Regions from separate parts of the Streptosporangium roseum DSM 43021 genome, predicted to be linked through region 1. Evidence: riboswitches for the same ligand, from Rfam matches in the RefSeq annotation. Region 1 holds a riboswitch; each other region holds the start of a gene.
What was found. A riboswitch is a leader RNA that binds a small molecule or an ion and turns the genes downstream of it on or off. The one in region 1 is predicted to bind cyclic di-AMP.
Positions count from the first base shown of each region.

Region 1 (3,226 bases):
CGAGGAACTTGGGGTCGCTCTTGCCGGGGTTGGCGGCCTGGAACTTCTTGCCGACCTCCATGAAGGCGTTCCAGTCCGGCCAGAGCTTGCCGACCTCCTCGCGTTCGGTGGGCAGGCCGGCCTTCTTGAACAGGTCCGCGCGGTAGCACATGGTCATGCCGCCGATGTCGGTGCCCAGGGCGAACAGCTTGTTGTCGGCGTTGATGCCGTTGTCCCACTTCGCCGCGGGGAAGTCGGCCTTGCGGCTGTCCAGCCCGTACGCGGCGAGGTCGGTGAAGAACTGCGGACGGGCCTTCATGAGGCCCATCGCGCCCTCGTCCAGGGCGATGATGTCGGCCGCGCCGCTGCCGGCCTGCAGGCGCTGGAGCAGCTGGGGCAGGTAGACGTCCTCGAAACGGTCCGTCAGGTTCTGGTACTTGACCTGGATGTTCGGGTGCGCGGCGTTCCACGTCTCCACGGCCTTGTCGTAGCCGAAGTTCTCGCCGCCGCCGAAGGTGTGCACGGTGATGGTCACCGGCTCGGCGGCGGCCGGCGCGGAACTGCCGCCGGCCGCGGGCTTGGCGTCGTCACTCGAACCGCAGGAAGTGATCGCCAGGGCGGTGGCAGCCATGACCGCGACCGCGGCGAGCTTGCCCTGCCGCTTGTTGTTCAACATTCCGGACCCCTCTCAGGTGGTCGCCCGAATCGATGGGAGGTGACATCGCGGATCGGTCCCCGACAAACGCGATCGGCGATGGGGTGGTTCCTCAATGTGCTTTGGGAGCGCTCCCACGAAGAGTGGACGATAGGCAACCAGGACGTCAATATGCCGAAACTCAACCGTTACATCCGGGTCGCCGAGGGTGGACGAATGGACACACAGTTCGGCAAACCTCTCAGAGAGGTGTTTGGGAGCGCTCCCATCACACGGGGACACTCCGGGACATTCCGTACGGCGCGGCTGGCGCGGAGGAACGGTCGCGCTGGAGGGGGCCGAATTCCGGACGGCGGAAAGGAGGCCGGAAAGGCGCCGGAGGGAGACCTGCGCGAGAGGGGGACCGGAAGGGGGGAGAGGGGCCGGAACGGGGGAGAGGGGGCCGGAGCGGGGTGCGGGAGGCGGGAGAAGGGATGACCGGGAGGGGAGGAGGGGGCCGTTCGGGGAGGGCGGAACGCCGAAAGGGGTCCGGCTCGGTGAGCCGGACCCCTTTCGGCGATCGGTGCATCAGGTGGCCGGTGAACCGGCCGGTGTGAATCAGCCCGCGTAGACCGGGTAGCCGTAGCCGACGACCTGGGACTTGGGCCGGACGCGGTGCTCGACCTTGCCGTTTCCGGTGTTGCCCTCGATCGTGCTGATCGTGCCGTCGCCGTTGTCCTTCTTCACGAAGCCGACGTGGTCGATGCCGCTGATGCTCTTGCCGCCGTTCCAGTCGAAGTAGACGACGGCGCCGGGCTTGGCGGTGGTGCCCCAGTGCTTGTTGTCCTTGAACCACTTGGCGTGGGAGACGGTGTAGGCGTCCCAGCCCATGGTGGGCCGGATGCCGGCCTGCTCGCCGACCCAGGAGACGAACATCGCGCACCAGGGGGCGTTGGCGTAGGCTCGCGGGCTGCCGCCGTCACGGGCGACGGTCTCCTTGGCCCGGGGGGAGGCCACGTACCAGGACTGGAACTTGGTCCCGCCGCCCTGGGCGTTCTCGGAGATGCCGACCTGCTTGGCGGCGAGGTCCAGGACCTGCGCGGCCGTGACCTTGGGCAGGCGCTCGGCCTCGATCTGGAGAGGGGTCTTGTTCGCCTTGACGGGCTGGGCGACCTCTGCGGGGGCGGGGTTGAGGTGGCCCTGTCCGGGAGTGTCCGCCAGGGCGGAGGGGGCTGCTGCGAGGCCGCCACCGAGAGCGATGGAGGCGCCCAGAACGAGGTGGGTCAGGTGACGGGTCTTGGGGGTGAGGCGGTTCTTGGCCATGCGGGGGTGTGACTCCTTGCTTCGCTTCTCATTCCGCCTACCGGGTTAGCTGACGGGTTCGGGCTGGGAAGTGCCCTACGGCGCGCGGAGGCGCCGATTCACCCCAAGAACGGTTGGTTCCCCGGTTCCGCGAGATTCGCGGATTCGGCGGCCGTGATCACCGGGCGGAACGATCCGCTTGGATGAAGCACGGTCGGGCAATGTGTTGGCAATGCGTAGGACTGGTTAGACCTAGGCGTTCACCAGGAATGAGTAGAAGCTACGTGAACCGGACAAACGATTACAAGTCCGGCACATTGCTCTGACTTGGGAATACGCCCGAATCCGGGGGGAAGTCTTGGCCACGCTCAAGATCCCTCGCGACGCGTCCGGCGGCGGGCGCGGAGCCGGAAACGCCTGTGGGGCGGGCGTTTCCGGGCATCGGCGCCGGCGGGGAGCCGCCGGGCCGATCTCGCCCCGCCCCGCGGTTTCGCCATCATCGTAGATCTTTTGGCTTAACCCCGTTTTACCTGCGAAAACACCTGATTTTGATCAGGGAGTGGCGGTGGACCAGGCGCGGATCAGCGGCAGCAGCACCCGGTCGACCGTCTCCTCCGCGAAGGCGCCGTCCAGCGGCTCTCCGGTGATGAGGAGCCGGTGCCAGACCAGGGCCTCGGTGACCCTCCTGATCTCGCCGGGGTCGGCCCCGCCCGGCAGCTCGCCCCGCTCGCGGGCGCGGTCGAGGAGCGGGACGGTGCCGGTGATGTCGGGGCGCGGCACGTTCGCGCGCAGGGCGGCGGCCAGGCCGGGGGCGGTGAGCAGGGCGGGGACCAGCGCGAAGACCAGGCCGTGCTTCTGCTCCAGGGTCCGGCAGAATCCGGCCACCACCGCCACCAGGTCGCCGCGCATCGACCCCGTGTCGGGCGGCGGTGCGACGTCGATCTCCAGATGGTTGCAGACCAGGTCCACGACCAGGGCCTCCTTGCCCGGCCAGCGGCGGTAGATCGTGGCCTTGCTCGCGCTGGCGCGCCTGGCGATCTGGTCGACGGACATGCGGTCGAATCCGACCTCGGAGAGCAGTTCCATGGTCGCGTCGAGAATCGCCCGCTCTCGCCTGGGGTCGAGCCGCAAGATGCCTCCGGTGGGCTACGAGTGCTGTGTGATCGTCTCGAATCGTACGCCTGTGAGCTCCTCCGACGCCTCCCACAGCCGCCGGGCCACCGTCTCGTCCAGCGCCTTGGGCGAAGGGGTCAGGGTCTTCGGGCCGGGACCGATGAACCGGCCTCCGGTCACCTCGGGAGAGGTCGCGGC
Region 1 covers NC_013595.1:3,603,565-3,606,790, forward strand. The annotation lists gene SROS_RS16040 (ABC transporter substrate-binding protein) at 1-655, opposite strand, end outside; gene SROS_RS16045 (CHAP domain-containing protein) at 1,232-1,936, opposite strand; cyclic di-AMP (ydaO/yuaA leader) riboswitch at 1,957-2,096, opposite strand; gene SROS_RS16050 (TetR/AcrR family transcriptional regulator) at 2,468-3,046, opposite strand; gene SROS_RS16055 (oxidoreductase) at 3,062-3,226, opposite strand, start outside.

Region 2 (3,226 bases), 3.8 Mb from region 1:
CCCCTGCTGCCCGTAACCGGGCTGGGTCTGGCCCGGACCGGTGTGCGGCTGTGAGGTCTCCGATCGATATCCCACAATTGTCATGTCAGGGTCATGTTCGCCAGGGGCTCGACCCGCATTGTGCTGTCCGTACTCTGGCTGCCCCGACGGTGTGCGATCGCGGTCGGGATCATCCTGATACGGCGGCTGTCCGGTGCTCACCGCGTCACCTCACTACTTCGACGGCGCATGTGGCATACGTGAGACTCACATGCTTGCTGCAGCACAAGGTATCGACATAGGTATCAACAGTCATCTTTCTGATCGGTAACCGTCAAGGTCACGTCAGTCGCGATCCCGGGTCAGGTGGAGCAGCATTCGGGTGTTTCCCAAGGTGTTCGGCTTGACGTGCTCCAGGTCGAGGAACTCCGCGACGCCCTCGTCATATGAGGCGAGAAGTTCGGCGTAGACCTCCGGTGCGACGGGCGTGCCCTGGATCTCACGGAAGCCGTGCCGGGCGAAGAAGCCGACCTCGAAAGTGAGGCAGAAGACCCGCCGGAGCCCGAGCCCGCCGGCGGTGCGGATGAGCTCCGAGACGATCCGGTGGCCGATGCCCAGCCCTCGGCAGGCGGGGTCGACGGCGACGGTGCGGATCTCGGCGAGGTCCTCCCAGAGCACGTGCAGCGCCCCGCAGCCCACGACGGCGCCCGCCCGCTCGGCCACCCAGAATTCCTGGATGTCCTCGTACAGGGTGACCGTGGCCTTCTCCAGAAGGCGCGGGCCGGCTCCCCCGTAGGTGTCGACGAGCCGCCGGATGGCGCGCACGTCCGGAGTGCGGGCGCGCCGTACCGTGATCTCGGCCGCGGCCTCCGCCGCGTCCGCCGGGCGGTCCCGCGGGTCCCGTTCCGCGTCCACGTCTCCGCCCCCGGCCACTGCGCGTCGTCCCGCGATCTCGGTGTCGCGAACGGCCGGGGTGGGGGAATGCTCCGCAACCTGCTCCATAACCGATCAGCGTACGTCCTCGGCACGCGCGAATTACGGCTCACCCTTAACTCACGCCCCACGGCCAACAGATGACAGATGGTAGTCACGCCATGACGCTGGGCCGCGGGCGCCGGTGACGGGCCAAAACTCGCCTTTCGCATGGTCCTGGAGCTGCGAAGACCTCCACCTCCCCTTGACCGAGAGCACATAAAACCAGCGTAATGCACATGTTGATCATGGAGATGTGTGATCTTCTTGTGACATTCCGGTTGTGAAAGCTCTACCGAGTTTGTAGTTCTGGTTGAGCATGAACCTCCAATTGCACTAATGTCCGTGCTCGATGTCAGCGACGTTAAAGCGCTGAACCGCCGAATCCCCGGACCCGGGGAACCGGGGACCCACCCTTTAGTCCCCTGGGGTGAATCCGAGGTGCCCCCGCACCCTCGGTAGGGCTACCTCCGGCCCGAACCCGTCAGCTAACCCGGTAGGCGGCCGAGAGAGGAGCCTGTTGGTGAAGCGCACGCGTGACCGTGGGGGGAAAAACACGGGCAGACATGCCCGCCGTCGAGAACACGCCCCGCGTGGACTCACCCGCCGGATGGCGCTCATCGGACTGGCCTTCGCCTCCCTGACCCTCGGCACCCCTGTCGTCGCGGCCACCGCCGACCCGAAGCCCAGCCTTCCGGAGCTGGCCAAGCAGGTCGAGAAGCTGCACACCGACATCGAAACGCTCACCGAGCAGTACAACGGCGAGCGCGTCAAGCTCAAGCAGGCGCAGCGCGCCGCCGCGAGCGCCAAGAAGACCCTCGCCGTCAGCGAGTCCGAGCTGGCGTCCCGGCGCGCCAAGGCCACCCTCCTCGCGCAGAGCTCCTACATGTCGGGAGGTCTGGGCGCCGCCATGGTCTTCAGCCAGCCGACCGATCCCGACACCTTCCTCGACCAGGCCACCACGAACTACGCCCTCCAGCAGCAGCAGAGCGAGGAGGTCGCCCAGGTCGCCCGGGCGATCGAGGCCGCCGAGCGGGCGCAGGCCAGCGCCAAGGCCCGGACCACCGAGGTCAAGGACCTCCTGTCGGAGATCGGCACCAAGCGCACCAAGATCGAAGGGCTCGTCGACAAGGTCGAGAGCGACCTGTTCAGCGAGGTGCGCAGCCGGGCCAAGTCCAACAGCCGGGGCAGCCGGGTGAAGATCAGCGTGCCGATCGTCGGCAGCGGCAAGGCCGCCGAGGCCGCCCGCTGGGCACTCTCCCAGCAGCTCAAGCCGTATGTCTGGGGCGCCGAGGGCCCCAACTCCTTCGACTGCTCCGGCCTGGTCATGTGGGCCTACCAGAAGGTCGGCATCAGCCTGCCGCACTACACCGGTGACCAGTGGACCGCGGGCACCCACATCTCCAGGGACGAGCTGCGCCCCGGTGACCTCGTCTTCTTCTACAACGACCTGCACCACGTCGGCATCTACATCGGCGCCGGCCTGATGGTCCACGCGCCCCGGACCGGCGACGTCATCCACATCGCCTCGATCGACAACCGGCCCTTCGCCGGTGGCGTGCGGGTCGCGGACTGAACCGGAGGGCGAAGGCCCGCCCGATCAGACGGGCGGACCGTCCGGTCAGACGGGCGAAGGTCCGCCCGACCAGACCGGACGGTGGACCGTCCGATCGGATCGGAGTGCGACGGACCACGCGGCCACGACAGACCGCGGACCACCCGATCCGGTCGGACCGCGGCGGAGCGCGCGACCAGGACAGACCGGGCGACGGACCCCGCGGCTAGATCAGGCGGCGGCGAGCCGCCCAGGCCACGGCTTCGATCGCCGTGGCGACGCCGATGCGGTCGCAGATTCCGCGGAGCCTGCGCCGGACGGTCCGGCCGCTGATGTCGAGGCGACGACCCACCCGGTCCACGGTGACGCCCTTGGCAAGCTCTGCCAGGAGCACGAGATCTTCGTCACTGAGACCGATCTCGCCCATGCCCAGGAGGCTGTCGCCGCGACGGGAATCCACTTCTGGATATGCCATCTAGAGTCGCTCCCCCCGCACTGGAACTCAGGCGTGAGTATGTTGGATATCAATGTCGCCCGTCAGGAACGGTAAACGCCTTGTTCAAAGGTCGTCAAGTTCCCCTCTTCATAGAGGCGGCGAGCGCTATTGACATAGCGGGCGCTACGTGAAGTACTCATGATATGTCGGTGCCTTTGCGGTTAAGTCGCGGCCAAGCCAAGGCGCGCACCCGCAACCGCCTGCTGGCCGCGGCCGCCGAAGTC
Region 2 covers NC_013595.1:10,095,679-10,098,904, forward strand. The annotation lists gene SROS_RS46765 (RDD family protein) at 1-84, opposite strand, end outside; gene SROS_RS44185 (amino-acid N-acetyltransferase) at 325-834, opposite strand; cyclic di-AMP (ydaO/yuaA leader) riboswitch at 1,320-1,469, shown strand; gene SROS_RS54155 (C40 family peptidase) at 1,562-2,527, shown strand; gene SROS_RS44195 (LuxR C-terminal-related transcriptional regulator) at 2,733-2,933, opposite strand; gene SROS_RS46770 (TetR/AcrR family transcriptional regulator) at 3,152-3,226, shown strand, end outside.
Region 2: it holds a riboswitch for cyclic di-AMP, as region 1 does, so the genes downstream of both, SROS_RS54155 (C40 family peptidase) here and SROS_RS16045 (CHAP domain-containing protein) in region 1, are expected to answer to the same signal.

Region 3 (3,226 bases), 5.1 Mb from region 1:
TCACGCGTACGACGTGCAATTCCGTCCGACCAAAGGAGGCCCGCATGTCAGCCGACGAATCGCCGCTCCCCTCGGTGTGGACCCGGCCGCGCAGGCAACGGCGCGAACAGCCGGCGCTGAGCCGGGAGCAGATCGTGTCCGAGGCCCTCAAGCTGCTCGACGGCGAGGGGATCGACGCCCTGAGCATGCGGCGCCTCGGTGGCCGGCTGGGCGCCGTGGCCACCGCGATCTACTGGCACGTGGCCAACAAGGACGAGCTGATCGAACTGGTCGTGGACGAGGTCTACAGCGAAATGCGGGTGCCGGACGTCGAAGATCCGGCCGACTGGCGGGCGGCCGCCGTCGGCTGCGCCCGCAGCATGCGGTCGGTGATCCTCCGCCATCCCTGGATGGTCTCCGTGCTCGACGAGGTGGGGCTGGCCTACCTGGGGCCGAACATGATGCGGCAGTCCGACCGCATGCTCGCCGTGTTCGAGGCGGCGGGCTTCGCGCTGAGAGAGGCCGACCAGGCCGTGCAGACGGTTGCCGCGTACGTCCTGGGGACGGCGACCAGCGAAGCCGCGATGCTCACGAAGCTCGCCGGTGGCGCCCGGAGCGAGCGGGACGTGGTGGAGGACCTGTGGCCGGCCGCCGAGGCGGCCGCGCTGGCGTATCCGAGGCTGCGGGAGCTGTACGCGACCTACCGGGGCGAGGACCCGGAGAAGAACCGGGAGGAGACCTTCGCCTACGGGCTCGAGCGAGTCCTCGACGGCCTCCAGGCCCGCCTCGGCCCGGCGGGCGGTTCCGCCGGCTGAGGGGCCCCGGGGGCGCCACGGGTGGAGCGGCCCGCGGCGTCCCCGGGGCCCCCGGTGCTCAGGCGGTGGCCTCGAGCATCGTGGGGGCGGGTTCGGCCGCGCGCTTGGCCTGCTCGACGGAGAGCTTGACGCCCGCGGGGTCGGGGCGGACGCCGCCGACGAAGCTGCTGCGGCGCCAGGCGTTGAGCTTCTCCTCCTTGACCACGTCGCCGCTCTGCGGGGCGTGCACCATGTAGCCGGGCTTGCTGATCATGCCGACATGGCCGAGGCCGTGGAAGAAGACCAGGTCGCCGGGCTTGAGGTTCTTCCAGGCGATCTTCTTGGAGAACGCGCGGTACTGGTCGGCGGCGACGCGGGGCAGCTTGATCCCGGCGGCGCCGTAGGCGCGGAGCATCAGGCCGGAGCAGTCGAAGCCGCCGCGGCCGGTGCCGCCCCAGACGTACGGGGTGCCGCGCTGGGCCATGGCCCACTTCAGGGCCTTCTTCCAAGCGGGCTTGGGGGCCTGCTCGGCGAGGATCTCCTTGAGCTTGGGGCCGGTGAGCGTCGTGGCCTCAGGCGAGGGGGCGGGGGAGGGGGCGGGGGCGGGAGTGTCGGCCTGCGCGAGGGACGGGGTCGCGAACACGGTGGTGCCGGCGACGAGAAGGGTCAGGACGCGGGGGTAAATCTTGCCGGACAGGATGGTTCCTTCCATAAGGCCGGCCGGGTTAGCTGTCGGGCTCGGGCGTGGAGGCCGCCCTACAGCGCGGGAAGCGCTGATTCGCCCCAAGGGATCCCGTTGAAGGCGGCCCAGGGCATGGCTCCGCCGTGCGAAGCGAGATGTCCTGGACGGCCGTGGATCCCAGATGGTGGTTCCCCGGCTCCGCGCAGGCCGAAAGGGGGACGGCCGGTGCGGATTAGGCGTCGGTTCGAATGGAGAGGACCATAACCAAAGTTAACGAAAGGGTCAATACGTCGCAAAACCGGACAAAGCGATCACGCGTCCCGGACGCGCTGAAATGTCCGATGGGTGAGATCGGTGTTCGATTACCGAGACGGACCGGTAAGGTGCCTGCATGGATTCGCGCAACATTCGCCTGGCAGTCATCCCCGGGGACGGGATCGGAGTCGAGGTCGTCACCGAGGCCCTGAAGGTCCTCGAAGCGGTCGGCACGAAGGTGGAGACCACCACCTACGACCTCGGCGCCAAGCGGTATCACAAGACCGGTGAGACCCTTCCCGACGCGGTCCTGGACGAGCTGCGCGGATACGACGCGATCCTGCTCGGTGCGATCGGCGACCCCAGCGTGCCCCCGGGCATCCTGGAGCGCGACCTGCTGCTCAAGCTCCGCTTCGAGCTCGACCACTACGTGAACCTCCGCCCGGTCAAGCTCTTCCCCGGCGTCGAGACCCCGTTGGGCAAGGCCCGTCCCGAGGACATCGACATGATCGTCGTCCGCGAGGGCACCGAGAGCCTCTACGCGGGAGCCGGTGGCGTGCTGCGCCGGGGCACCCCGCACGAGGTCGCCACGCAGGAGTCGCTGAACACCGCCTTCGGCGTCGAGCGGGTCGTCCGCTACGCCTTCGACAAGGCGCTCAGCCGGCCGCGCAAGAAGCTGACGCTGGTCCACAAGACCAACGTGCTCACCTACGCCGGTGACCTCTGGGCCCGCACCTTCGACCGGGTCAGCCTGGAATACCCCGACGTCACGACCGACTACTGCCACGTCGACGCCGCCTCGATGTTCTTCGTCACACAGCCGGAGCGCTTCGACGTGATCGTCACCGACAACCTCTTCGGCGACATCATCACCGACATCGGCGCCGCCGTCGCCGGCGGCATCGGCCTGGCGGCCAGCGGCAACGTCAACCCCGACCGCACCGCGCCGAGCATGTTCGAGCCGGTCCACGGCAGCGCCCCCGACATCGCGGGGCAGGGCAAGGCCGACCCGACCGCGACGATCTTGTCGGTCGCCATGCTCCTGGACCACCTCGGCCTGACCGCCGAGGCCGCCAAGGTCGAGCAGGCCGTGGCCGACGACCTCGTCGAGCGGCTGACCGGCTGGGCCGGCCGGACCACCCACGAGATCGGCGACGACATCACCGCCCGAGTAACCGGCTGACCAAGCCGCCTCCCCGATCCCAGACGCGCCCGGCGGCTCATGTGAGCCGCCGGGCGCGTCTTCGTTTACCCCGGCAGTGCCGGGTTTCGACATGGATGCAGTAGTTTCCCGTTACCCGGTCCATCGCAGAATGGACTCACGGGCAGACCGCCACAAGAGAAGGATCTCCGTCATGACCACCGCTCAGAAGCTCAGCTTCGACGTGCAGCTCTCCGACCACGCTCGCACCGCAGCCGAGCGTGAGCGGGTACTGGCGGATCCCGGATTCGGGCAGACCTTCACCGATCACATGATCTCGATCGACTACACCGAGGGGGAGGGCTGGCACGACGC
Region 3 covers NC_013595.1:8,852,135-8,855,360, reverse strand. The annotation lists gene SROS_RS38790 (TetR/AcrR family transcriptional regulator) at 45-794, shown strand; gene SROS_RS51850 (C40 family peptidase) at 853-1,485, opposite strand; cyclic di-AMP (ydaO/yuaA leader) riboswitch at 1,473-1,689, opposite strand; gene SROS_RS38780 (3-isopropylmalate dehydrogenase) at 1,847-2,893, shown strand; gene SROS_RS38775 (branched-chain amino acid aminotransferase) at 3,066-3,226, shown strand, end outside.
Region 3: it holds a riboswitch for cyclic di-AMP, as region 1 does, so the genes downstream of both, SROS_RS51850 (C40 family peptidase) here and SROS_RS16045 (CHAP domain-containing protein) in region 1, are expected to answer to the same signal.